DNA from 3 places in the Streptomyces sp. NPDC006997 genome. Region 1 is predicted to be linked to each of the others. Evidence: predicted binding sites of a transcription regulator. Region 1 holds the regulator's gene; each other region holds the start of a gene.
What was found. Region 1 encodes HrcA, which represses chaperone genes, less so after heat shock. Its sites were predicted from a motif close to TTNGCACTCNGNNNNNCNGAGTGCNAA; they were not measured.
Positions count from the first base shown of each region.

Region 2: a site for HrcA is predicted at 2,725-2,751, ahead of groL (chaperonin GroEL). Genes of this name have one in related genera too.
Region 3: a site for HrcA is predicted at 6,046-6,072, ahead of groES (co-chaperone GroES). Genes of this name have one in related genera too.

Region 1 is NZ_JBEYHH010000009.1:139,505-146,991, reverse strand. It holds gene ABZ659_RS11650 (ATP-binding SpoIIE family protein phosphatase) at 1-1,654, shown strand, start outside; gene hemW (radical SAM family heme chaperone HemW) at 1,686-2,918, shown strand; gene ABZ659_RS11640 (DUF3097 domain-containing protein) at 3,045-3,848, opposite strand; gene ABZ659_RS11635 (MBL fold metallo-hydrolase) at 3,881-4,612, opposite strand; gene hrcA (heat-inducible transcriptional repressor HrcA) at 4,775-5,791, shown strand; gene dnaJ (molecular chaperone DnaJ) at 5,792-6,928, shown strand; gene ABZ659_RS11620 (nitronate monooxygenase) at 7,029-7,487, shown strand, end outside.
Region 2 is NZ_JBEYHH010000030.1:22,702-30,188, forward strand. It holds gene ABZ659_RS26505 (polysaccharide deacetylase family protein) at 1-848, shown strand, start outside; gene groL (chaperonin GroEL) at 937-2,562, opposite strand; gene ABZ659_RS26515 (cold-shock protein) at 2,965-3,168, opposite strand; gene ABZ659_RS26520 (MoaD/ThiS family protein) at 3,577-3,852, opposite strand; gene thrC (threonine synthase) at 3,849-5,129, opposite strand; SAM riboswitch class I at 5,148-5,308, opposite strand; gene ABZ659_RS26530 (glucosyl-3-phosphoglycerate synthase) at 5,472-6,416, shown strand; gene ABZ659_RS26535 (trehalose-6-phosphate synthase) at 6,477-7,487, shown strand, end outside.
Region 3 is NZ_JBEYHH010000016.1:167,362-174,848, forward strand. It holds gene ABZ659_RS18120 (WhiB family transcriptional regulator) at 27-365, shown strand; gene ABZ659_RS18125 (LysR family transcriptional regulator) at 407-1,303, opposite strand; gene ABZ659_RS18130 (MOSC domain-containing protein) at 1,384-2,052, shown strand; gene ABZ659_RS18135 (SDR family oxidoreductase) at 2,169-2,942, shown strand; gene ABZ659_RS18140 (ester cyclase) at 3,046-3,756, shown strand; gene groL (chaperonin GroEL) at 3,838-5,463, opposite strand; gene groES (co-chaperone GroES) at 5,591-5,899, opposite strand; gene ABZ659_RS18155 (polysaccharide deacetylase family protein) at 6,147-6,839, opposite strand; gene ABZ659_RS18160 (polysaccharide deacetylase family protein) at 6,836-7,487, opposite strand, start outside.

The sequences.
Region 1 (7,487 bases):
CGCCATGGTGGCCGTCAGCGAACTGGTCACCAACGCCGTCGTGCACGCCGGGACCGACGTCGTGCTGGCCTGCCGTCTGGACCCCGGCACCGGCGCGCTGGTCGTGGAGGTCACCGACCGGCACCCCGCACGCCCGCCGCGCGGGGCGCCGCGACAGGGGCGCGGGCTGCGCCTGGTCGCCGCCCTCGCGGATGCCTGGGGCGTCAGCTACCAGCGCGGCGCCAAGACGGTGTGGGCGCGGCTCCCGGCCGAGGAGCCGGACCGGATCGCCGGGACCGCCGACCTCGGCCTGCACGTCGCCGAGCTGCTCGCCCCCGGGCCCCGCCCCTCCGGCGCCGACCGGGACTGGCTGGGCCGGGGCGCCCTGTCCTTCCTCGCCGAGGCCTCCGACCTGCTCGCCGGACAGCTCGACGAGAACCTGGTCGCCGCGCTCACCGGCCAGCTGATCGTGCCCCGGCTGGCCGACTGGTGCGCGGTCTGGCTGGAGGACGAGGCGATGGGCCGCGTCGGCGGCTGGGGCGCCGACGGGGCCGGCGGGCTGTCCGGCGCCCGGCTCGCGCGCGTCTGGCACCGCCGCGAGGACTGCCTGGAGGACCTCCGCCAGATCCTGGAGAAGGACCCGCCGCGGCCGCCCGACGCCCTGCGCTCCGGCCCCGTCCCCTACCCGTGGCCCGGCACCGCGCTCGGCCCGCGCGGAACGCACGGCGCCGCCCTCGCCTACCGCCTCGTCGCGGGCGGACGCCCGCTGGGCACCCTCGTCATCGGCCGGGCCGGACTGCCCCGCTTCCCCGACGAGATCACCGGCCTCGTCGAGGACCTCGGCCGCCGGGTCGCGCTCGCCATCGGCGCCGCCCGCCAGTACGCCCGGCAGGCCACCATCAGCGCCGTGCTCCAGCGCGGACTGCTGCCCGGCGCGGTCGCCGAGATCCCCGGCGTGCGCAGCGCCCTCGTCCACGAACCCTGCGACCAGGGCGGACCCAGCGGCGACTTCTACGATCTGTTCCCCGCCGGGAACGGCCGCTGGTGCTTCGCCATCGGCGACGTCCAGGGCAAGGGGCCCGAGGCCGCCGTCGTCATCGGGCTCGCCCGGCCCTGGCTGCGGCTGCTGGCCCGCGAGGGCTACCGCGTCGCCGACGTCCTGGACCGGCTCAACCAGCTCCTCCTCGACGACGCCACCGAGGCCGCCGACGCCGCCGCCCGCGCCCTGGTCGGCCCGGTCCCGCCCGGCGAGGGCCCGCAGACCCGCTTCCTCTCCCTGCTCTACGGCGATCTCGTGCCCCGCGACGGCGGCGGCGTCCGCCTCACCCTCGCCTCCGCGGGCCACCCGCTGCCGCTGGTCCTCCGTCCCGACGGCACCGTGCGCACCGCGGCCCGCCCGCAGACCCTGCTCGGCGTCGTCGAGGACGAGACGTACACCAGCGAGACGGTCGACCTGGCCCCCGGCGACAGCCTGCTCTGCGTCACCGACGGGGTCACCGAGCGGCGCAGCGGCTCCCGCCAGTTCGACGACGAGGACGGCCTCGCGACCGCGCTCGCCGGATGCGCCGGGCTCGGCGCCGACCTGATCGCGGAACGCATCCGGCGCCTGGTCCACGACTTCGGCGGACGGCCGCCGGAGGACGACCTCGCGCTGCTGGTCCTCCAGGCGGAGTAGGCCCCGGCGCCGATGCCGGACAATGGAGTACATGCCTTCCGCACTCCCCGACGGCGAACCCGTCCCCGCCGACGGCGCGCTGCCCGCGTCCGCGCTCGCCCGGGCGGCGACCCGCCCCCTCGGGTTCTACCTGCACGTCCCGTACTGCGCGACCCGCTGCGGCTACTGCGACTTCAACACCTACACCGCGACCGAGCTGCGCTCCACCGGCGGCGTCCTCGCCTCCCGCGACAACTACGCCGACACCCTCACCGACGAGGTCCGCCTCGCCCGCAAGGTTCTCGGCGACGACCCGCGCGAGGTCCGCACGGTGTTCGTGGGGGGCGGTACGCCGACGCTGCTGGCCGCCGAGGACCTCGTACGGATGCTGCGGGCGATCCGCGACGAGTTCGGGCTCGCGGCGGACGCCGAGGTCACGACGGAGGCCAACCCGGAGTCGGTGGACCCGGCGTACCTCGCGGCCCTCCGCGAGGGCGGCTTCAACCGGATCTCCTTCGGGATGCAGAGCGCCCGTCAGCACGTCCTGAAGGTCCTCGACCGCACCCACACCCCCGGCCGCCCCGAGGCGTGCGTCGCGGAGGCCCGCGCGGCGGGCTTCGACCACGTCAACCTGGACCTGATCTACGGCACCCCGGGCGAGTCCGACGACGACTGGCGGGCGTCCCTGGACGCGGCGCTCGGCGCCGGACCCGACCACGTCTCGGCGTACGCGCTGATCGTCGAGGAGGGCACGCAGCTCGCCCGCCGCATCCGCCGCGGCGAGGTCCCGACGACCGACGACGACGTGCACGCGGACCGGTACCTGATCGCGGACGAGGTGCTGTCGGGGGCGGGCCTCGACTGGTACGAGGTCTCCAACTGGGCGGCCTCCGAGGCCGCCCGCTGCCTGCACAACGAGCTGTACTGGCGCGGCGCCGACTGGTGGGGCGCGGGCCCCGGCGCCCACTCCCACGTCGGCGGCGTGCGCTGGTGGAACGTGAAGCACCCGGGGGCGTACGCGGCGGCGCTGGCGGACGGCCGGTCACCGGGCGCGGGTCGCGAACTCCTGTCGGACGAGGACCGCCGCGTCGAGCGCGTCCTGCTGGAGCTGCGGCTCAGGGAGGGCGTACCGCTGTCGCTGCTGCGGGAGGCGGGCCTCGCGGCGGCGGGGCGCGCGCTGGCGGAGGGGCTGCTCCAGCGGGACCCCTACGACGAGGGGCGGGCCGTGCTGACGCTGCGCGGACGGCTCCTCGCGGACGCGGTGGTGCGGGACCTGGTGGACTGAGGGGTCACCCCCGCTTCGGCGGGGAGCAGGAGCTGCTCGGCCGTGTGGACGAGCTGATCGACGGACCACCTCCGCAGCGGCGGAGAGCAGCCCACCAGGCCCGGTCTGTCAACGGTCGGACGGCGTTCAGGACACGGTCACGTGATCGATTAGTCGTTCCACGCTGCCCAACAGCTCCGGCTCCAGGTCCTTGTAGGACGTCACCCGCTTCAGGATCTCCTGCCACACCGCGCCGGTGTTGTCCGACGGCCACCCCAGCGCCCGGCACACCCCCGTCTTCCAGTCCTGGCCGCGCGGGACCCGTGGCCAGGAGCCGATGCCCAGGGACGACGGCTTCACCGCCTCCCAGACGTCGATGTACGGGTGGCCGACGACGAGGGCGTGTCCGCTGGTGACCGACTGTGCGATGCGCCACTCCTTCGAGCCGGGGACGAGGTGGTCGACCAGGACGCCCAGGCGGGCGTCCGGGCCCGGGGCGAAGTCGGCGACGATCGACGGCAGGTCGTCGACGCCCTCCAGGTACTCCACGACGACGCCCTCCACGCGCAGGTCGTCGCCCCAGACCTTCTCCACCAGCTCGGCGTCATGGCGGCCCTCGACGTAGATGCGCCCGGCGCGGGCGACGCGCGCGCGGGCGCCGGGGACGGCGACCGAGCCGGAGGCGGTGCGGGTGGGGCGTACCGGACCCCTGGCCGGTCGCACCAGGGTCACCGGCTCGCCCTCCAGCAGGAACCCGCGCGGCTCCAGCGGGAACACCCGGTGCTTGCCGAAGCGGTCCTCCAGGGTGACCGTGCCCGCCTCGCAGCGGATCACGGCGCCGCAGAAGCCGGTGCCCTGTTCCTCCACCACCAGACCGGGGTCCGCCGGGACCTCGGGGGCGGGCCGGGGCTTCTTCCAGGGCGGGGTCAGGTCGGCGGAGTACTGGCGCATTCGGATGACGATATGGACACCCCCGCGCGCCCTCAGCGCGACACGCCGAAACGCGCCGCCAGCGCGTCCCGCTGGGCCCGCACGAACGCCGCGTCCACCGCCGCCCCGTGACCGGGCACGTACACCGCGCCCCCGCCGCCCAGGGACAGCAGCCGGTCCAGTGCCTCCGGCCACCGCGCCGGTACGGCGTCGGGCCCCGCCTGCGGCTCCCCGGACTCCTCGACCAGGTCCCCGCAGAACACCACCTCCGGGTCGCCCGGCACCAGCACGGCGAGGTCGTACGCCGTGTGCCCCGGACCCACGTTGGCCAGCAGCACCTGCCGCCCGCTGCCCAGGTCGAGCGTCCACTCGCCGGAGACGTGGTGCCGGGGCGCGGTCAGCGTCTCGGCGGCCTCCGCGGCCAGGTCCTCGGCGAGACCGTGCCGTACGGCGTCCGCGCGCAGCTCCTCACGGCCGTGCCGGGAGCCGAGCACCGCGTCCACGCCGACCGCGCCGTACACCTCGGCGCCCGCGAACGCCGCCGCGCCGAAGACGTGGTCGAAGTGCGGATGGGTGAGAGCGAGATGGGTCACACGGTCCCCGGCGAGCGACTGCGCCCGCGTACGCGACCGGGCGCCCTCCGCGAGGCTCGACCCCGCGTCGACCACCAGGGCCGCGCCCGCCCCGACCACCAGCCCCACCGTGCAGTCCCAGCCCGGCAACCGGCACCGCCCGACCCCCGGCGCCAGCCGTTCCCACCCCAGCTCTTCCCAAGTCACCGTCATACCCGCGACGCTAGTCGCGACGCCCGTTCACCGACGCCGTCACGGGACCGGCCTTGCCGGGGGCGTACCCGACCGCCGTACACTGGGCCGGGTAAGGCTGGCACTCGCGAGCGCCGAGTGCCAGGGGGAGCGCCGAGGGGAAGACCGCTGGAGGTGTGCGCGATGCTCAGTGAACGAAGGCTGCAGGTGCTGCGCGCCATCGTCCAGGACTACGTCGGCACCGAGGAGCCCGTCGGTTCCAAGGCCCTCACCGAGCGGCACGGCCTCGGGGTCTCCCCGGCCACCGTCCGCAACGACATGGCCGCCCTGGAGGACGAGGGGTACATCGCCCAGCCGCACACCAGCGCCGGGCGGATCCCCACCGACAAGGGCTACCGGCTCTTCGTGGACAAGCTCGCCGAGGTGAAGCCGCTGACCGCGCCCGAGCGGCGCGCGATCCAGAACTTCCTCGACGGCGCCGTCGACCTCGACGACGTCGTGGCGCGCACGGTGCGGCTGCTGGCGCAGCTGACCCGGCAGGTCGCGGTCGTGCAGTACCCGTCGCTGACCCGTTCCACGGTGCGGCACGTGGAGCTGCTGGCGCTGGCCCCGGCGCGGCTGATGCTGGTGCTGATCACGGACACCGGGCGGGTCGAGCAGCGGATGGTCGACTGCCCGGCGCCGTTCGGCGAGACGTCGCTGGCGGACCTGCGGGCGCGGCTGAACAGCCGGGTCGCGGGCCGCCGCTTCACCGACGTGCCCACCCTCGTCGAGGACCTGCCGGAGGCCTTCGACCTGGAGGACCGCGGCACGGTCTCGACGGTGCTCTCCACCCTGCTGGAGACCCTCGTCGAGGAGAACGAGGAGCGGCTGATGATCGGCGGCACCGCCAATCTCACCCGCTTCGGACACGACTTCCCCCTCGTGATCCGGCCCGTCCTGGAGGCCCTGGAGGAGCAGGTGGTGCTCCTCAAGCTCCTGGGTGAGGCGAAGGATCCGGGCATGACCGTCCGTATCGGTCACGAGAACGCCCACGAGGGGCTCAACTCCACGTCGGTGGTGTCGGTCGGCTACGGTTCGGGCGGCAGGGCAGTAGCCAAACTCGGCGTGGTCGGACCGACGCGCATGGATTACCCGGGAACGATGGGAGCGGTACGAGCGGTGGCACGGTACGTCGGACAGATCCTGGCGGAGTCGTAGGTGGCCACGGACTACTACGCCGTTCTCGGCGTGCGTCGCGACGCGTCGCAGGAAGAGATCAAGAAGGCCTTCCGGCGGCTCGCACGCGAGCTGCACCCGGACGTCAACCCCGATCCGAAGACCCAGGAGCGGTTCAAGGAGATCAACGCCGCTTACGAGGTGCTGTCGGACCCGCAGAAGAAGCAGGTCTACGACCTCGGCGGCGACCCGCTGTCCCAGGCGGGCGGCGCGGGCGCGGGCGGCTTCGGCGCGGGCGGCTTCGGGAACTTCTCGGACATCATGGACGCGTTCTTCGGTACGGCGTCGCAGCGCGGACCGCGCTCGCGCACCCGCCGCGGCCAGGACGCGATGATCCGGATCGAGGTGGAGCTGGACGAGGCGGCCTTCGGCACGACCAAGGACATCCAGGTCGACACGGCCGTCGTCTGCTCCACCTGCAACGGTGAGGGCGCCGCGCCGGGCACCACCGCGCAGACCTGTGACATGTGCCGCGGCCGCGGTGAGGTCTCCCAGGTCACCCGGTCCTTCCTGGGCCAGGTCATGACCTCGCGGCCGTGCCCGCAGTGCCAGGGCTTCGGCACCGTCGTGCCGACCCCGTGCCCGGAGTGCGCCGGTGACGGCCGGATCCGCTCCCGGCGGACGCTGACCGTGAAGATCCCGGCCGGTGTCGACAACGGCACCCGCATCCAGCTCGCCGGCGAGGGCGAGGTCGGCCCCGGCGGCGGTCCCGCCGGTGACCTGTACGTCGAGATCCACGAGCTGCCGCACCCCATGTTCCAGCGGCGCGGCGACGACCTGCACTGCACGGTCACCCTCCCGATGACGGCGGCGGCCCTCGGCACGAAGGTGCCGCTGGAGACGCTCGACGGCATGGAGGAGGTCGACATCCGCCCCGGCACCCAGTCCGGGCAGTCGATCCCGCTGCACGGGCGCGGGGTGACGCACCTGCGCGGCGGCGGGCGCGGCGACCTCATCGTGCACGTCGAGGTGCAGACGCCGTCCAAGCTCGACGTCGAGCAGGAGCGGCTGCTGCGCGAGCTGGCCAAGCTGCGCGGCGAGGAGCGTCCGCAGGGGCAGTTCCAGCCCGGCCAGCAGGGCCTGTTCTCCCGGCTGAAGGACGCCTTCAACGGGCGCTGAGGGTCACCTCGGCCGTCGCTGACATGCGGAGTCCTCCGTAGGCATATGTCTACGGAAGACTCGATTCGGACTGGCGCGGAGGACGTGACAACATGCCGTCATGTCCTCCGCACTGACCGATCTCCTCGCCCGTCCGATCGTGCAGGCCCCCATGGCGGGCGGCGTCTCCGTGCCCCGCCTCGCCGCGGCCGTCTCCGAGGCGGGCGGCCTCGGCTTCCTCGCCGCCGGGTACAAGACCGCCGACGGGATGTACCAGGAGATCAAGCAGCTGCGGAGCCTCACCCCACGCCCCTTCGGCGTCAACCTCTTCCTGCCCCAGCCCGAGTATCCCGGTGCGGGCACCGGCCCCTCTGGAGCGGCTGACGCCGCGCCGCCCTACACCGCCGCCGTCGACGTGTACGCCCACCAGCTCGCCGGTGAGGCCGTCTGGTACGAGACCGAGCTGGGCGACGCCGACAGCGGCCGGGACGACGGCTACGAGCCCAAGCTCTCCGTCCTCCTGGACAACCCGGTGCCGGTGGTGTCGTTCCACTTCGGCGTACCCGCGCCCGACGTGCTG
Region 2 (7,487 bases), on a different contig from region 1:
CCGAGTACCGGACCCGCGTCGCCCACGACCTCGACCGCTCCACCCGCGCGCTCACCGGGCACGCCCTGCCCGCGCCCCGCCTGTTCGCCTACCCGTTCTCGGAGACGGGCCGCGCCTCCAACCTGCCCGGCGGGGGTACGGCCGTACTGGACCGGCTGCTGCGGAAGCGGTACGCCGTCACGCTCACCAACAGCGCCCCGCGCCCCCTGCCCGCCGGACCGCGGGCGGCAGCCGCCGGTCTCGTGCAGCGTCTGGAGGTGGTGGCGGACACGACCCCCACGGCGCTGCTGCGGAGCCTGCGCGCGTGGTCGGCCTCCGTGCCGGGGGACGAGCCGCGGCCTCTGCGCCACCCCGGCCGCTGGAGGTTCCCGGACGGCCAGGGCGGCGGCCTGGCGGCGCTGACGGGGGCGGGCTCGGCGCGGCACACACACCTGTCGGCGGCGTACCGTCCGCTGGCCAGCGCGGACTGGGGCGGCTACCGGGTCACCGCGCGGACCGACCGTCTGAGCGGGCCGGACACCGGCGTCTCCGTCGAGGTGGGGCACGGCGGCCTCCACCCGGCCACCCTCACGGTGAGCCGGGCCGGTCTGCGGTTCGTCCAGCGGGGCCCCGGCGAGGACGAGCCCCGGGTGACCAGCAGACGGCTGGCGCCCGCCACGGAGCGGGAACTGACGCTGCGGGTGACGCCCCGGTCCGTGCGGATCACGGTCGACGGCACCACTCTCACCGTCCCCCGGCCGGAGGGCGTGCCGCCCGCCGAGACCAGCGGCGGCATCGCGCTGGGCGTGCGGAACGAGGACCCGGACGGCACCTGGCCCCGCTTCACCTCCGTACGGATCGCCCGCTGAGGAACGCCGGGAACGCCCGAGGGCGGCCCTCCTGTCACCAGGAGGACCGCCCTCGGCGTCGTACGGTGGACTACCGGATCCGGGAGGATCAGAAGTCCATGTCACCGCCCGGCATACCGCCGCCACCGGCGGGCGCGGCGGCCTTCTCCGGCTTGTCGGCGATGACGGCCTCGGTGGTGAGGAAGAGCGCGGCGATCGACGCGGCGTTCTGCAGCGCGGAGCGCGTCACCTTCGCCGGGTCGATGATGCCTTCCTTGATCAGGTCGACGTACTCACCGGTCGCGGCGTTCAGGCCGTGACCCGGGGTGAGGTTGCGGACCTTCTCCACCACGACGCCGCCCTCGAGACCGGCGTTGACGGCGATCTGCTTCAGCGGGGCCTCCAGGGCCAGCTTCACAGCGGCGGCACCGGTGGCCTCGTCGCCCTCCAGCTCCAGCTTCTCGAAGACCTGGGAGGCCTGGAGCAGGGCCACGCCACCACCGGCGACGATGCCCTCCTCGACGGCCGCCTTGGCGTTGCGCACGGCGTCCTCGATGCGGTGCTTGCGCTCCTTCAGCTCAACCTCGGTGGCGGCACCGGCCTTGATAACGGCCACGCCGCCCGCGAGCTTGGCCAGGCGCTCCTGGAGCTTCTCGCGGTCGTAGTCGGAGTCGGAGTTCTCGATCTCGGCGCGGATCTGGTTCACGCGACCGGCGACCTGGTCGGCGGAGCCGGCACCGTCGACGATGGTGGTCTCGTCCTTGGTGATGACGACCTTGCGGGCGCGACCCAGGAGGTCCACGGTCGCGTTCTCCAGCTTGAGGCCGACCTCCTCGGAGATGACCTCGCCGCCCGTGAGGATGGCGATGTCGCCGAGCATGGCCTTGCGGCGGTCGCCGAAGCCCGGGGCCTTGACGGCGACGGACTTGAAGGTGCCGCGGATCTTGTTGACGACCAGGGTCGACAGGGCCTCGCCCTCGACGTCCTCGGCGATGATCAGCAGCGGCTTGCCCGACTGCATGACCTTCTCCAGGAGCGGGAGCAGGTCCTTGACCGAGGAGATCTTGGAGTTGGCGATGAGGATGTAGGGGTCCTCGAGCGACGCCTCCATGCGCTCCATGTCGGTCGCGAAGTAGGCGGAGATGTAGCCCTTGTCGAAGCGCATACCCTCCGTCAGCTCAAGCTCCAGACCGAAGGTCTGGGACTCCTCGACGGTGATGACGCCTTCCTTGCCGACCTTGTCCATGGCCTCGGCGATCAGCTCGCCGATCTGGGTGTCGGCGGCGGAGATGGAGGCCGTGGAGGCGATCTGCTCCTTGGTCTCGACCTCCTTGGCCTGGTCGAGCAGGGCGCCGGAGACGGCCTCGACGGCCTTCTCGATGCCGCGCTTCAGGGCCATCGGGTTGGCGCCGGCGGCGACGTTGCGCAGGCCTTCCTTGACGAGGGCCTGGGCGAGGACGGTCGCGGTGGTCGTACCGTCACCGGCGACGTCGTCCGTCTTCTTGGCGACTTCCTTGACCAGCTCGGCGCCGATCTTCTCGTACGGGTCCTCGAGCTCGATCTCCTTGGCGATGGAGACACCGTCGTTGGTGATCGTGGGGGCGCCCCACTTCTTCTCAAGGACGACGTTGCGGCCCTTGGGGCCGAGGGTCACCTTGACGGCGTCCGCGAGCTGGTTCATGCCGCGCTCGAGGCCGCGCCGCGCCTCCTCGTCGAACGCGATGATCTTGGCCATGTGAAGTGGTCCCTCCAGGACTGGGGGTGATTCCTTCGGACCGCGCCCGCGCCCGCGACGGACGGCTCGCCGGCCTCGTGGTTCCTTCCCCACCCGGCCTGCGGGCCTCACCGACCCGGTCCTTCGTTGTCACTCTCACCTTCAGAGTGCTAACGCCAATGATTAGCACTCGACCCCGTCGAGTGCAAGGCGCGCCCGCGAAGCGGGCTCGTCGAGGGGGGCGGCCGGGCGACGGGCGGGCGCAAGCGGCTACCGGGTTCCGGACGGGTGCCCAGCCCCCGCGAACACTCCCCCGGCGCCCCCACGCGCCCCCCGCCCCGGGCCGCGCCCCCCGGACACAACGAAAGGCCCGCACCGGCGGCAGCAACCTGCCGCCGGTGCGGGCCTTTCGCGGAAGAACGTTCAGGCGGTGACGCGAACCATGTCTGCCTGCGGGCCCTTCTGACCCTGCGAGATCTCGAACTCGACCCGCTGGCCCTCTTCCAGGGTGCGGTAACCGTCCATCTGAATCGCGCTGTAGTGGACGAAGACGTCCGCACCACCGTCGACCGCGATGAAGCCGTACCCCTTCTCCGCGTTGAACCACTTGACGGTGCCCTGAGCCATGCCTAACTCCCCTATTACTGGCCCTTGCACAGATCCACACTTCGCGGATCCGGGTCAGACCTCACCCCCCGTGGATCGGGGGCGTGCGCCGGAACGCGTCGACCGCGGCCGAATGTATCTGCCCAACTGCCGTCTGCAACAGGTCAGTCGGACGAGAAATCCGGGCAGACCCGTTCGGGAATTTACCAGAAATTCACCAGAATTCAGGGCAAGTCGGGCCCGACAAAAGGATTGAATGGCGCAAAAGTGGCACACACTTTGGCTACTTCTTATCGCACGCGGAGCCGGAACTCATATCCCCTCGGCATCCGGAAGGCGACCCGTTCCCCAACTGTACCGCGCTCAATCACATGGAATGACCCCCTCCGCTTTTACGGAGGGGGTCACAAGAAGAACGCTCGACCCGGTTCAGCCGCCAGCGACCGCCGGAATGATCGACACGCCGGCGCCGTCCGGGGTGGCCGTCTCCAGCCCCTGCTCGAAGCGCACGTCGTCGTCGTTGACGTACACGTTCACGAACCGGCGCAGCTTGCCCTGGTCGTCGAGGACGCGGGCGGCGATCCCGGTGTGGTTCTTCTCCAGGTCCGAGATGACCTCGGCGAGGGTCGCGCCCTCGGCGGCGACCTCGGCCCGGCCGCCGGTGTAGGTGCGCAGGATGGTGGGGATACGAACGGTCACGCTCATGCGAGGCCAGCCTCTCGGAACGACTCCAGGTTGGGACGGATGGTCGCGGTCAGACCGGTACCGGCCACCGCGTCGAGGGTCTTCAGACCATCACCGGTGTTGAGGACGACGGTGGTCAGCGTCGGGTCGAGGACGCCGTTCTCGATCAGCTTGCGCGTGACGCCCACCGTCACGCCACCCGCCGTCTCGGCGAAGATGCCCTCGGTCCGCGCCAGCAGCTTGATGGCGTCCACGATCTCCGCGTCCGTGACGTCCTCCACCGCGCCCCCGGTGCGCCGGGCGATGTCGAGCACGTACGGCCCGTCGGCCGGGTTGCCGATGGCCAGCGACTTGGCGATGGTGTCGGGCTTCTGCGGCCGCACGACCTCGTGCCCGGCCTTGAAGGCGGTGGAGACGGGCGAACACCCGAGCGCCTGAGCCCCGAAGACCTTGTACGGCCGGTCCTCGACCAGCCCCAGTTCAACCAGCTCCCGGAGCCCCTTGTCGATCTTCGTCAGCTGGGACCCGGAGGCGATCGGCACCACGATCTGGTCGGGCAGCCGCCACCCGAGCTGCTCGCACACCTCGTAGGCGAGCGTCTTGGACCCCTCGGCGTAGTAGGGCCGCAGGTTCACGTTGACGAACCCCCAGCCCTCGCCCGCCGGGTCGCCGATCAACTCGGAGCAGAACCGGTTGACGTCGTCGTAGTTGCCCTCGATGCCGACCAGCTCCCCGCCGTAGACAGCGGCCATGACGACCTTGCCCTGCTCCAGGTCGTGCGGGATGAACACGCACGACCGGAACCCGGCGCGGGCGGCGGCGGCACCGACGGCCCCCGCGAGGTTCCCGGTCGAGGAGCACGAGAGGGTCGAGAACCCGAAGGCCCGCGCGGCCTCCAGCGCCTGCGCGACGACCCGGTCCTTGAAGGAGTGCGTCGGGTTGCCGGAGTCGTCCTTCACGTACAGACCGCCGGTGACGCCCAGCTCCGCCGCCAGGTTCCGGGCGTCGACGAGCTTGGTCCAGCCGGGGTTCAGGTTGGGCTTCTCGGCCACGTCGGCCGGAACGGGCAGCAGCGGCGCGTACCGCCAGATGTTGGCGGGCCCGGCGGCGATCCGCCGACGCAGTTCTTCGGCCTCGTACCCGGAGAAGTCGTAGGCGATCTCCAGCGGCCCGAAACACTCCTCGCAGGCGAAGACGGGGCCGAGGGGTACCCGGTGTCCGCACTCCCGGCAGGAGAGCGCCGCGGCGGGACCCAGGTCGACAGTGGGGGTGGCGCTTGCAACAGTCTGCACAGCCATGTGAGGCGAGGCCCTTTCTCCTCATCTTCCTCACGACGCATCTCGCCGTGAGACGGATTTGGCACCTTCCCTAGCCGGGAGCCTCGCTGAGAACGGTCGTCATCGACCGGTTACGAGAACCGACTGGAGGGTTGCCGGGGCTTCAACGGGCCGTATCCCTCTGCCCCTCTGGATGAGCGGTATGTGGTTGTGAACACTGACGACCCCCGACATGCGATGGTCATCCGCGTTGTTCAAGACTGTAACCGAAGGCCAGGACAGTTGAGAGAGACGTCCGAACCGCGAGATGGATCACACGGAACCGCTGTGACCACCTGATCGAACAGTGAGGAGCCGCCAACTGTGCTGGAAGAAGTCGAGCGCTGGCTGAGCACCCGCTCCTGGTCCAAGACGGACCGACCGCTCCACCGGATCCTGGCCGCGAAACGCGCGACGGGCCAGTCGGTCAGCGTCGTGCTGCCCGCGCTCAACGAGGAGGAGACGGTAGGCGACATCGTCGCCACGATCCGCCACGACCTGGTACACCAGACCCCTCTGGTCGACGAGATCGTGGTGGTGGACTCCGGCTCCACCGACCAGACCTCCGAGGTGGCCGCGGCGGCGGGCGCCACGGTCGTCCACCGCGACGAGATCCTCCCCCGCGTCCCCACCGTCCCCGGCAAGGGCGAGGTCCTCTGGCGCTCCCTGCTGGCCACCTCCGGGGACATCGTCTGCTTCGTCGACGCCGACCTGAGGGAGTTCTCCTCCGACTTCGTCTCCGGCATCGTCGGCCCGCTGCTCACCGACCCCGGCGTGGACCTCGTCAAGGCCATGTACGACCGCCCCCTCGCCGGCACCGGCGGCCAGGGCGGCCGGGTCACCGAACTCATGGCCCGCCCCCTGCTCAACATGCACTGGCCCCAGCTCGCGGGCTTCGTCCAGCCGCTGGGCGGGGAGTACGCGGCCCGCCGCACGCTCCTCGAACAGCTGCCCTTCCCCGTCGGCTACGGCGTGGAGCTGGGGATGCTGGTCGACAGCCTGCACCTGGTGGGCCTGGACGCCCTCGCCCAGGTCGACGTGGGCGTCCGCAAACACCGCCACCAGGACGGCCAGGCCCTCGGCCGGATGGCGGCGGCGATCTACCGCACCGCCCAGCTCCGCCTGGCCCGCGGCCACCTGATCCGCCCGTCCCTCACCCAGTTCGAACGAGGGGAGGACGGCTTCGAGCCGCGCACCTACTCCGTCGACACGGAGGAACGCCCGCCGATGGTACAGATCGCGGAGTACGCCGCCCGCGAGGTGGCCTGACCGGGCCAGCGTGCCGAACCGCACGTTTGAGCGTTTCCGGGCCGGGCTAGGTTGAGGCGTATGGCTTCCACGCAGGCTGCACAGGTGCTGGTCGCGTCCAACCGCGGCCCGGTCTCCTACCAGGTGGACGAGGACGGCTCGCTGCACGCCAGACGCGGCGGCGGCGGGCTCGTCTCCGGCCTCTCCGCGATCGGCCCCGACGCGGGCGCGCTCTGGGTCTGCTCGACCCTGGGCGACGGCGACCGCGAGGCGCTGCGCCGCGGCGTCACGGAACCGGGCGTCCACATGCTGGACATCCCGGCGTCCGTCCACACGGACGCCTACAACGGCATCGCGAACTCGGTCCTGTGGTTCGTCCACCACATGCTGTACGAGACCCCCGTCGCCCCCACCTTCGACGCGGGGTTCCGCGCCCAGTGGGACAACTACGCCACCTACAACCGCGCCTTCGCCGAGGCACTGGCCGAGCAGGCGGCCCCCGAGGCGAGCGTGCTCGTCCAGGACTACCACCTCACCCTGGTCCCCGGAATGCTCCGCGCCCTCCGCCCCGACCTGCGCATCGGCCACTTCTCCCACACCCCCTGGGCACCCCCCGAGTACTTCCGCGTCCTCCCCGACGACATCGCCGCCGAGATCCTCCACGGCATGTTGGGCGCCGACCGCCTCGGCTTCCTCACCCGGCGCTGGGCAGACGCCTTCACCGCCTGCCGCGAGGCGTTCACCGACGGCCTCGGCGCGACCCGGGTGGGCGTGCACGGCCTGGGCGCCGACGCGGACTTCCTCCGGGACCGGGCCCACCAGCCGGACGTGGCGGACCGGATGAACGCCCTCCGCACGGAGATCGGCACGGCACCCGACGGCACCCCCCGCCGCACGATCGTCCGCGTGGACCGCACGGAACTGTCCAAGAACATCGTCCGGGGCCTGCACGCCTACCGCCACCTCCTCGACACCCGCCCCGAGTGGCACGACCGCGTGACCCACGTGGCCTTCGCCTACCCGTCCCGGCAGGACCTCGCCGTGTACCGCGACTACACGGCGGAGGTGCGACGCGTCGCCGACCAGATCAAC
Region 3 (7,487 bases), on a different contig from region 1:
CCAGAACGGCTACAAGGGGTCACGCAATGGCAGATTTCTCCCGCCTTCCCGGACCGAACGCGGACCTGTGGGACTGGCAGCTGCTGGCTGCCTGTCGCGGGGTGGACAGCTCGCTCTTCTTCCATCCGGAGGGCGAGCGCGGGGCGGCACGGAGCGCCCGAGAGAACTCGGCCAAAGAGGTCTGCATGAGGTGCCCGGTGCGCGCCCAGTGCGCGGCGCACGCGCTGGCGGTCCGCGAACCGTACGGCGTGTGGGGCGGGTTGACCGAGGACGAGCGCGAGGAACTGATGGGCCGGGCCCGGCACCGACTGGTCTCGGCGTCGGCGTCTGCGTCCGGCGGCCGGGCCGAGGACCCGAACAGCTGAAGGAACGTTTCCGCACCGATCCCTTCTCTTAGCCGGCTCCGCTAGCGCGCCGCCGCCCGCGTCAGCTCGTCCAGCGTCGCCGCCACCGCGGGCACCTGGGCCAGGTCGGGCAGCGTCAGCGCGACGATCTCCCGCCGCACCGCCGGTTCCAGCGTCACCGCGCGGGCGCCCCGGGGCCGTACCGACTCGATCGCCAGCTGGGGCAGGACCGCGACCCCCAGACCGGCGCCCACCAGGCCGACCACCGCGGGGTAGTCGTCGGTGGCGAAGTCGATGCGCGGGGTGAAGCCCGCCCCCTCGCACACCTCGACCAACTGCCCACGGCAGCGCGGGCACCCGGCGATCCACGGCTCACCGGCGAGTTCACCGATGGCGACGGACCCCGCGCGCGCGAGCCGGTGCCGCTCGGGCACCAGGGCCACCAGCCGGTCGGTCAGCAGCGGCCGTACGACGAGGTCGTCCCACTCCTCCGCGCCCGCCGCGCCCTCGTAGCGGAAGGCGAGCGCGAGATCGCAGTCCCCCTCCCGCAGCAGCGCCACCGACTGCGGCGGCTCGGCCTCCTCCAGGGAGACCCGGGTGCCGGGGTGCGCGGCGCGCAGCGCGGCGAGCGCGGTCGGTACGAGGGTGGAGCTGCCGCTGGGGAAGGAGACCAGCCGGACCCGCCCGGCGCGCAGCCCGGCGATCGCGGCGACCTCCTCCTCGGCGGCGGTGAGCCCGGCGATGATCCCCGCCGCGTGCCGCACCAGCGCCTCGCCCGCCTGCGTCAGCCGCATCTCCCGGCCGCTGCGCACCACCAGCGGGGTGCCCACGGACGCCTCCAGCGCCTTCATCTGCTGGCTCACGGCGGGCTGGGTGCAGCCCAGTTCCCGCCCGGCCGCCGAGAACGAACCGGTGGCGGCGACGGCGCGCAGCACACGGAGATGACGGGCCTCGATCACCCCACGAGCATAAGCGAGTCTTGGGTACGGCGGTGAATAAGGCGTCGACACTTTGACCACTGCTCGCCTACCGTGCGGCCATGCAGCTTCTCTCGGTGAACCTCGGCCAGGCCACGGCCGTGCCCTACACGGACCAGCCGGACGGCCTGACCGGCATCGACAAGCGCCCGGTGGACGGGCCGATACGGGTGGCGGCGCCCGGACCGAAGGGCGTCGGCGGCAGCGGTCTCGCCGGGGACGCGATCTGCCACACCCGGCACCACGGCGGCGCCCACCAGGCCGTGTACGCCGTGGCCCGCGAGGACCTCGACGACTGGGAGCGCGAGCTGGGCCGCACGCTGGCCAACGGCGCCTTCGGCGAGAACCTCACCACCTCCGGCCTCGACGTCTCCGGCGCGCTGATCGGCGAGCGGTGGCGCGTCGGCGGCGAGGTGGTCCTGGAGGTCACCAGCGGCCGGATTCCCTGTCGTACCTTCCAGGGCCACATGGGTGAGAAGGGGTGGGTGCGGCGGTTCACGGAGAAGGCGGCGCCGGGGGCGTATCTGCGGGTGATCACGCCGGGGGAGATCCAGGCGGGCGACCCGGTGGAGATCGTGCACCGGCCGGACCACGAGGTGACGGTCGCCCTGTCGTTCCGCGCGGGCACCACGCACCGGGAGCTGCTGCCCCGGCTGCTCGCGGCGGGCGAGGCGCTGCACCCGGAGGAACTGGCGACGGCGCGGAGGTACGCCGAGAAGTACGGATCCTGAACTCTGCGGGTGACGCCCGGTCAAGTACGTCCGCTTCGCTGGCCGTTGGCCTGACACGGCCCGCGGGGGCGGTACGGGCGGCGGACGAAGGGGGTCCGGGTAACTAATCTTGGGCCATGACAACGGCTCTGATTACGGGATCGACCGCGGGGATCGGCGCCGCGTTCGCGCGGCGGCTGGCGGCTGACGGGCACAACCTGGTGCTGGTGGCCCGGGACACCGGACGGCTGCGGGAGCAGGCGACCGAGCTGCACGACCGGCACGGCATCGAGGCGGAGGTGCTGACGGCTGACCTGTCGACGGACAAGGGCATCGAGGCGGTCGCGGACCGGCTCGGGGACCGTAGGAACCCTGTCGACCTGTTGGTCAACAACGCCGGTTTCGGCAACAAGGGCCGCTTCCTCGACGTGCCGATGGCCGACGAGCTGACCATGCTCAAGGTGCACTGCGAGGCGGTGCTGCGGCTGACGTCGGCGGCGGTCGCGGGGATGCGGGAGCGCGGGCGCGGCGGTGTCGTCAACGTCGCCTCGGTGGCGGCGTTCGTGCCGCGCGGGACGTACGGCGCGTCCAAGGCGTGGGTCGTGCAGTTCACGCAGGGCGTGGCGCGGGACCTGGCGGGCAGCGGGGTGCGGCTGATGGCCCTGTGCCCCGGGTTCGTGCGCACCGAGTTCCACGAGCGGGCCGGGATGGGCACCGACAACATCCCCGGCTGGATGTGGCTGGACGCCGACAAGCTGGTGGCGGCGGCGCTGGCCGACCTGGCCCGCGGCAAGACGGTGTCCGTCCCCGACGCCCGGTACAAGGCGCTGATGGGCGTGGTGAAGGTGGTGCCGCGCGGGCTGCTGGGCGGGATGACCTCGAAGACGGGCCGCAAGTACGGCCCGCAGTAGCGCCCGACCTCTCCGGTCCGCCCTCCCCGGTCTGTCCCCGGTGGGAGAATGGTCGTGACAAACCCGTGCAAACCGGATACCCGGGCAGCCGGGAGGTGGCGCCATGACCTTCGTACAGCTCATCGACTGCAGGACGAGCCGGTTCGACGAGATGGACCGGCTGATGGACCAGTGGGTCGAGAAGACCAGGGGGAAGCGGACCGCGACGCACGACGTGATCGGCAGGGACCGGTCCGACGGCACGCACTTCGTCGAGCTCGTGGAGTTCCCGTCGTACGAGCAGGCGATGGAGAACTCCCGGCTGCCGGAGACGGACCGGATCTTCCAGGAGATGGTGGCCCTCTGCGACGGACCGCCGACCTTCACGGACCTCGACGTGGTGCGGGACGAGCAACTCCTCAAGACGACCGCGCGACGGTTCTACGACCTGCTCGCCGCGGACACCCCCGAACTGCCGCCGCTGGACGAGGTGCTCGCCGAGAACTACCACGACCACGACCCGGCCAACGTCGAGGACAGCATCGGCATGGACCACATCCGCCGCGAGATGGAGATGTGGCGCGGCGCCTTCGACTTCACCTTCGACCTCCACGACCAGCTCGCCGATGGCGACCGCGTCTGCAACCGCTGGACCTGGCGCGGCACCCACAAGGGCGACTTCATGGGCATCGCGCCCACCGGCAGGCAGGCCACGATGACCGGCACGACCATCTTCCGCTTCGGCGACCACGGCAAGATCACCGAGGGCTGGTGGCAGTACGACCGCCTGGGGCTGATGGACCAGCTGGGGGCGCTGGAAGAGCTGGAGCGGTAGCCGCGGCCCGGAAGCGGGAACAGCCGGAGGCCCGGCACCCTTCGCGGGGTGCCGGGCCTCGGAGCTGACGTACGAGGTGCGTCAGTGCGCGTGGCCGTGGCTGTGGCCGGCCGCGGCGGGCTCTTCCTCTTCCTTCTTCTCGACGACCAGGGTCTCGGTCGTGAGGAGGAGGGAGGCGATGGAGGCGGCGTTCTCCAGGGCGGAGCGGGTGACCTTGACCGGGTCGATGACGCCGGCCTTGAGCAGGTCGCCGTACTCGCCGGTGGCGGCGTTGTAGCCGTTGCCCTTCTCCAGCTCGGCGACCTTGGAGACGATGACGTAGCCCTCCAGGCCCGCGTTCTCCGCGATCCAGCGCAGCGGCTCGACGGCGGCCTTGCGGACCACGGAGACGCCGGTGGCCTCGTCGCCGGTCTTGCCGAGGTTGCCCTCCAGGACCTTGACGGCGTGGACCAGGGCGGAGCCGCCACCGGAGACGATGCCCTCCTCGACCGCGGCGCGGGTCGCGGAGATGGCGTCCTCCAGACGGTGCTTGCGCTCCTTCAGCTCCACCTCGGTGGCGGCGCCGACCTTGATCACGCACACGCCGCCGGCGAGCTTCGCGAGGCGCTCCTGGAGCTTCTCGCGGTCCCAGTCGGAGTCGGTGTTCTCGATCTCGGCCTTGATCTGGTTGACGCGGCCCTCGACGTCGGCCTTCTCGCCGGCACCGTCGACGATCGTGGTGTCGTCCTTGGTGACGGTGATGCGGCGGGCGGTGCCGAGGACGTCGAGACCGGCCTGGTCGAGCTTGAGGCCGACCTCCTCGGAGATGACCGTGGCGCCGGTGAGGACCGCCATGTCCTGGAGCATCGCCTTGCGGCGGTCGCCGAAGCCCGGGGCCTTCACCGCGACGGCGTTGAAGGTGCCGCGGATCTTGTTGACGACCAGGGTCGACAGGGCCTCGCCCTCGACGTCCTCGGCGATGATCAGCAGCGGCTTGGAGGAGTTCGTCTGGATGATCTTCTCAAGCAGCGGCAGGAGGTCCTGGATGGAGGAGATCTTGCCCTGGTTGATGAGGATGTACGCGTCCTCCAGGACGGCCTCCATGCGCTCCTGGTCCGTCACGAAGTACGGCGACAGGTAGCCCTTGTCGAAGGCCATGCCCTCGGTGAAGTCCAGCTCCAGGCCGAAGGTGTTGGACTCCTCGACGGTGATGACACCGTCCTTGCCGACCTTGTCCATCGCCTCGGCGATCAGCTCGCCGACCTGCTGGTCCTGGGCGGACAGCGCGGCGACGGCGGCGATGTCGGACTTCTCGTCGATCGGGCGGGCGGTCGCGAGCAGGTCCTCGGCGACGGCGGCCACGGCCGCGTCGATGCCCTTCTTCAGGGCGGCCGGGGAGGCACCGGCGGCGACGTTCTTCAGGCCCTCGCGGACCAGCGCCTGGGCCAGCACGGTGGCGGTGGTCGTACCGTCACCCGCGATGTCGTTGGTCTTGGTCGCCACCTCCTTCACCAGCTGGGCGCCGAGGTTCTCGTACGGGTCCTCGACCTCGACCTCGCGGGCGATGGTGACGCCGTCGTTGGTGATGGTGGGGGCGCCGAACTTCTTGTCGATGACGACGTTGCGGCCCTTGGGGCCGATCGTCACCTTCACGGTGTCGGCAAGCTTGTTGACGCCGCGCTCAAGGGCGCGACGGGCGTCCTCGTCGAACTTCAGGATCTTCGCCATGGCAGCGGGAGCCCTCTCGGAAAGCTAGAAAGCTGGGGGTAAAGACACTGCGCCCCGGGCGCCCGGCTTCGTTATCGGTCGCGGGGGCAGCCAGGGGCGCAGTGTGAAGCAAGGAGCTTCGGGTGAACTACTTCTCGATGATCGCGAGGACGTCGCGGGCCGAGAGCACGAGGTACTCCTCGTTGTTGTACTTCACCTCGGTGCCGCCGTACTTGCTGTAGAGCACGACGTCGCCGACGGAGACGTCGAGCGGAAGACGGTTACCGTCCTCGAAGCGGCCCGGGCCCACGGCCAGGACGACGCCCTCCTGGGGCTTCTCCTTGGCGGTGTCCGGGATGACCAGGCCAGAGGCCGTGGTCTGCTCGGCGTCCAGCGGCTGGACCACGATGCGGTCCTCGAGCGGCTTGATGGCAACCTTGGAGCTGGCGGTCGTCACGATCCGACCTCCCCCTTCGGAGATCTCACGGGGTTAACTGTCTGAGGTGGCGACCAGGTCGATCCGTCGTCGCGGGTGCCGGACCTGCCCGTCGCGTAGTTGGCACTCTCCGGTGGGGAGTGCCAGACCCGAGACTATGACCGCGATTAGCACTCGGTCAAGCGGAGTGCCAATTGCCTGCGGCGCGGCGCGGGATTTCAGCCCGGCGCGGGGGCCTCGTCCGCAAGCGCCGGACGGGCTGACACCGCTACAGGTAGTCCTCCAGGCGGCCCACCCGCAGCCCCGCCGCCGCCACCTCCCGCAGCACCCGCCGGGTGCGGGTCACGACCGCCGCGCGGTCGGCGTCGTCCGGGGTCACCGAGATGATGTCGCCGGGGCCCAGGCGGTGCGGGGCACGGGTGTAGCGCAGGCCGGTGCCGGTGGCGGTGGCGCGCCAGAGGGTGACGGCGGTGACGCCGCAGTCGGCGGCGGCGCGGCGGGTCGTGAGGTCGTGGGTGCCGTACGGGGGGCGCAGCAGCCGGGGGCGGACGCCGAAGCGGGCGTGGAGCTTGCGCTGCTGGCCGCAGATCTCGGCGCGCTGCCCGGCGTACGGCAGGCCGCGCAGGGCGGTGTGGTCGAGGGTGTGGTTCTGCAGGCCCGCGCCGACCGAGCGGAGCCGGGCGAAGTGGCCGTAACCGGGGCCCGCCACCCGGTCGGTGAGGAACAGCGTCACCGGGAGCCGCAGGTCGCGGATGGTGGCGACGAAGCGCGGGTCGCGTTCGGCGCCGTCGTCGTAGGTGAGGAAGACGACCGGGTCCCGGGTCGGCACCCGGTCGACGACGGGCGGCAGCCGGGACTCGGTGCCCGCCGCGCGGGCGTCCGCCCGGGGCGCGGGCTGCTGCGCGCACCCGGCGGCGACGGCGGTCAGGAGCAGCAGCGGGAGCACGGCCCGGGGCCTCACAGGTAGTCCTCCAGGCGGGCCACCGCGTAGCCCTTCGCCGTCACCTTGTCGAGGAATCGGCGCATCATGTCGGGCATGGTGCCCTTCCAGTGCGCGCGGCCCCGGAAGTGGCTGAGGACGATGTCGCCGGGGTGCAGGTCGCGGTCCCACTCGCGGTAGTCCCAGTGGTCGACGAAGACCTCCTCGCTCCACAGCGGCACGTACTTGATGCCGCAGGACTTCGCCGCGATCAGCGTGCTCTTGTCGTAGTTGCCGAACGGCGGGCGGAAGAGCGTGGGGCGGGTGCCGTAGCGCTTCTCCATGACGGCCTGCATCCCGCAGATCTCCCGCTCCTGGCGGGCGTACGAGAGGGCGGGCAGGTAGGGGTGGTGGAGGGTGTGGTTGTTGAGGGTGGCGCCGTCGGCCCGCATCCGCCGGAAGTAGCCGTAGTCCTCCTTGATCAGGTAGTCGCTGAGGAACGCGGTGTACGGGATCCCCAGCTCGCGCGTCATGCGCAGGAACTCCGGGTCCTTCTCGGCGCCGTCGTCGATGGTGAGGAAGACGACCTTGTGGCGGGTGGGCACGGTGGTGAAGACCGGGGGGAGGTTCCGGTTCCGGTGGCCGTCCACCTCGAAGCCCTCGCGGGTGCGGATGCGGGGCTTGCGGGCG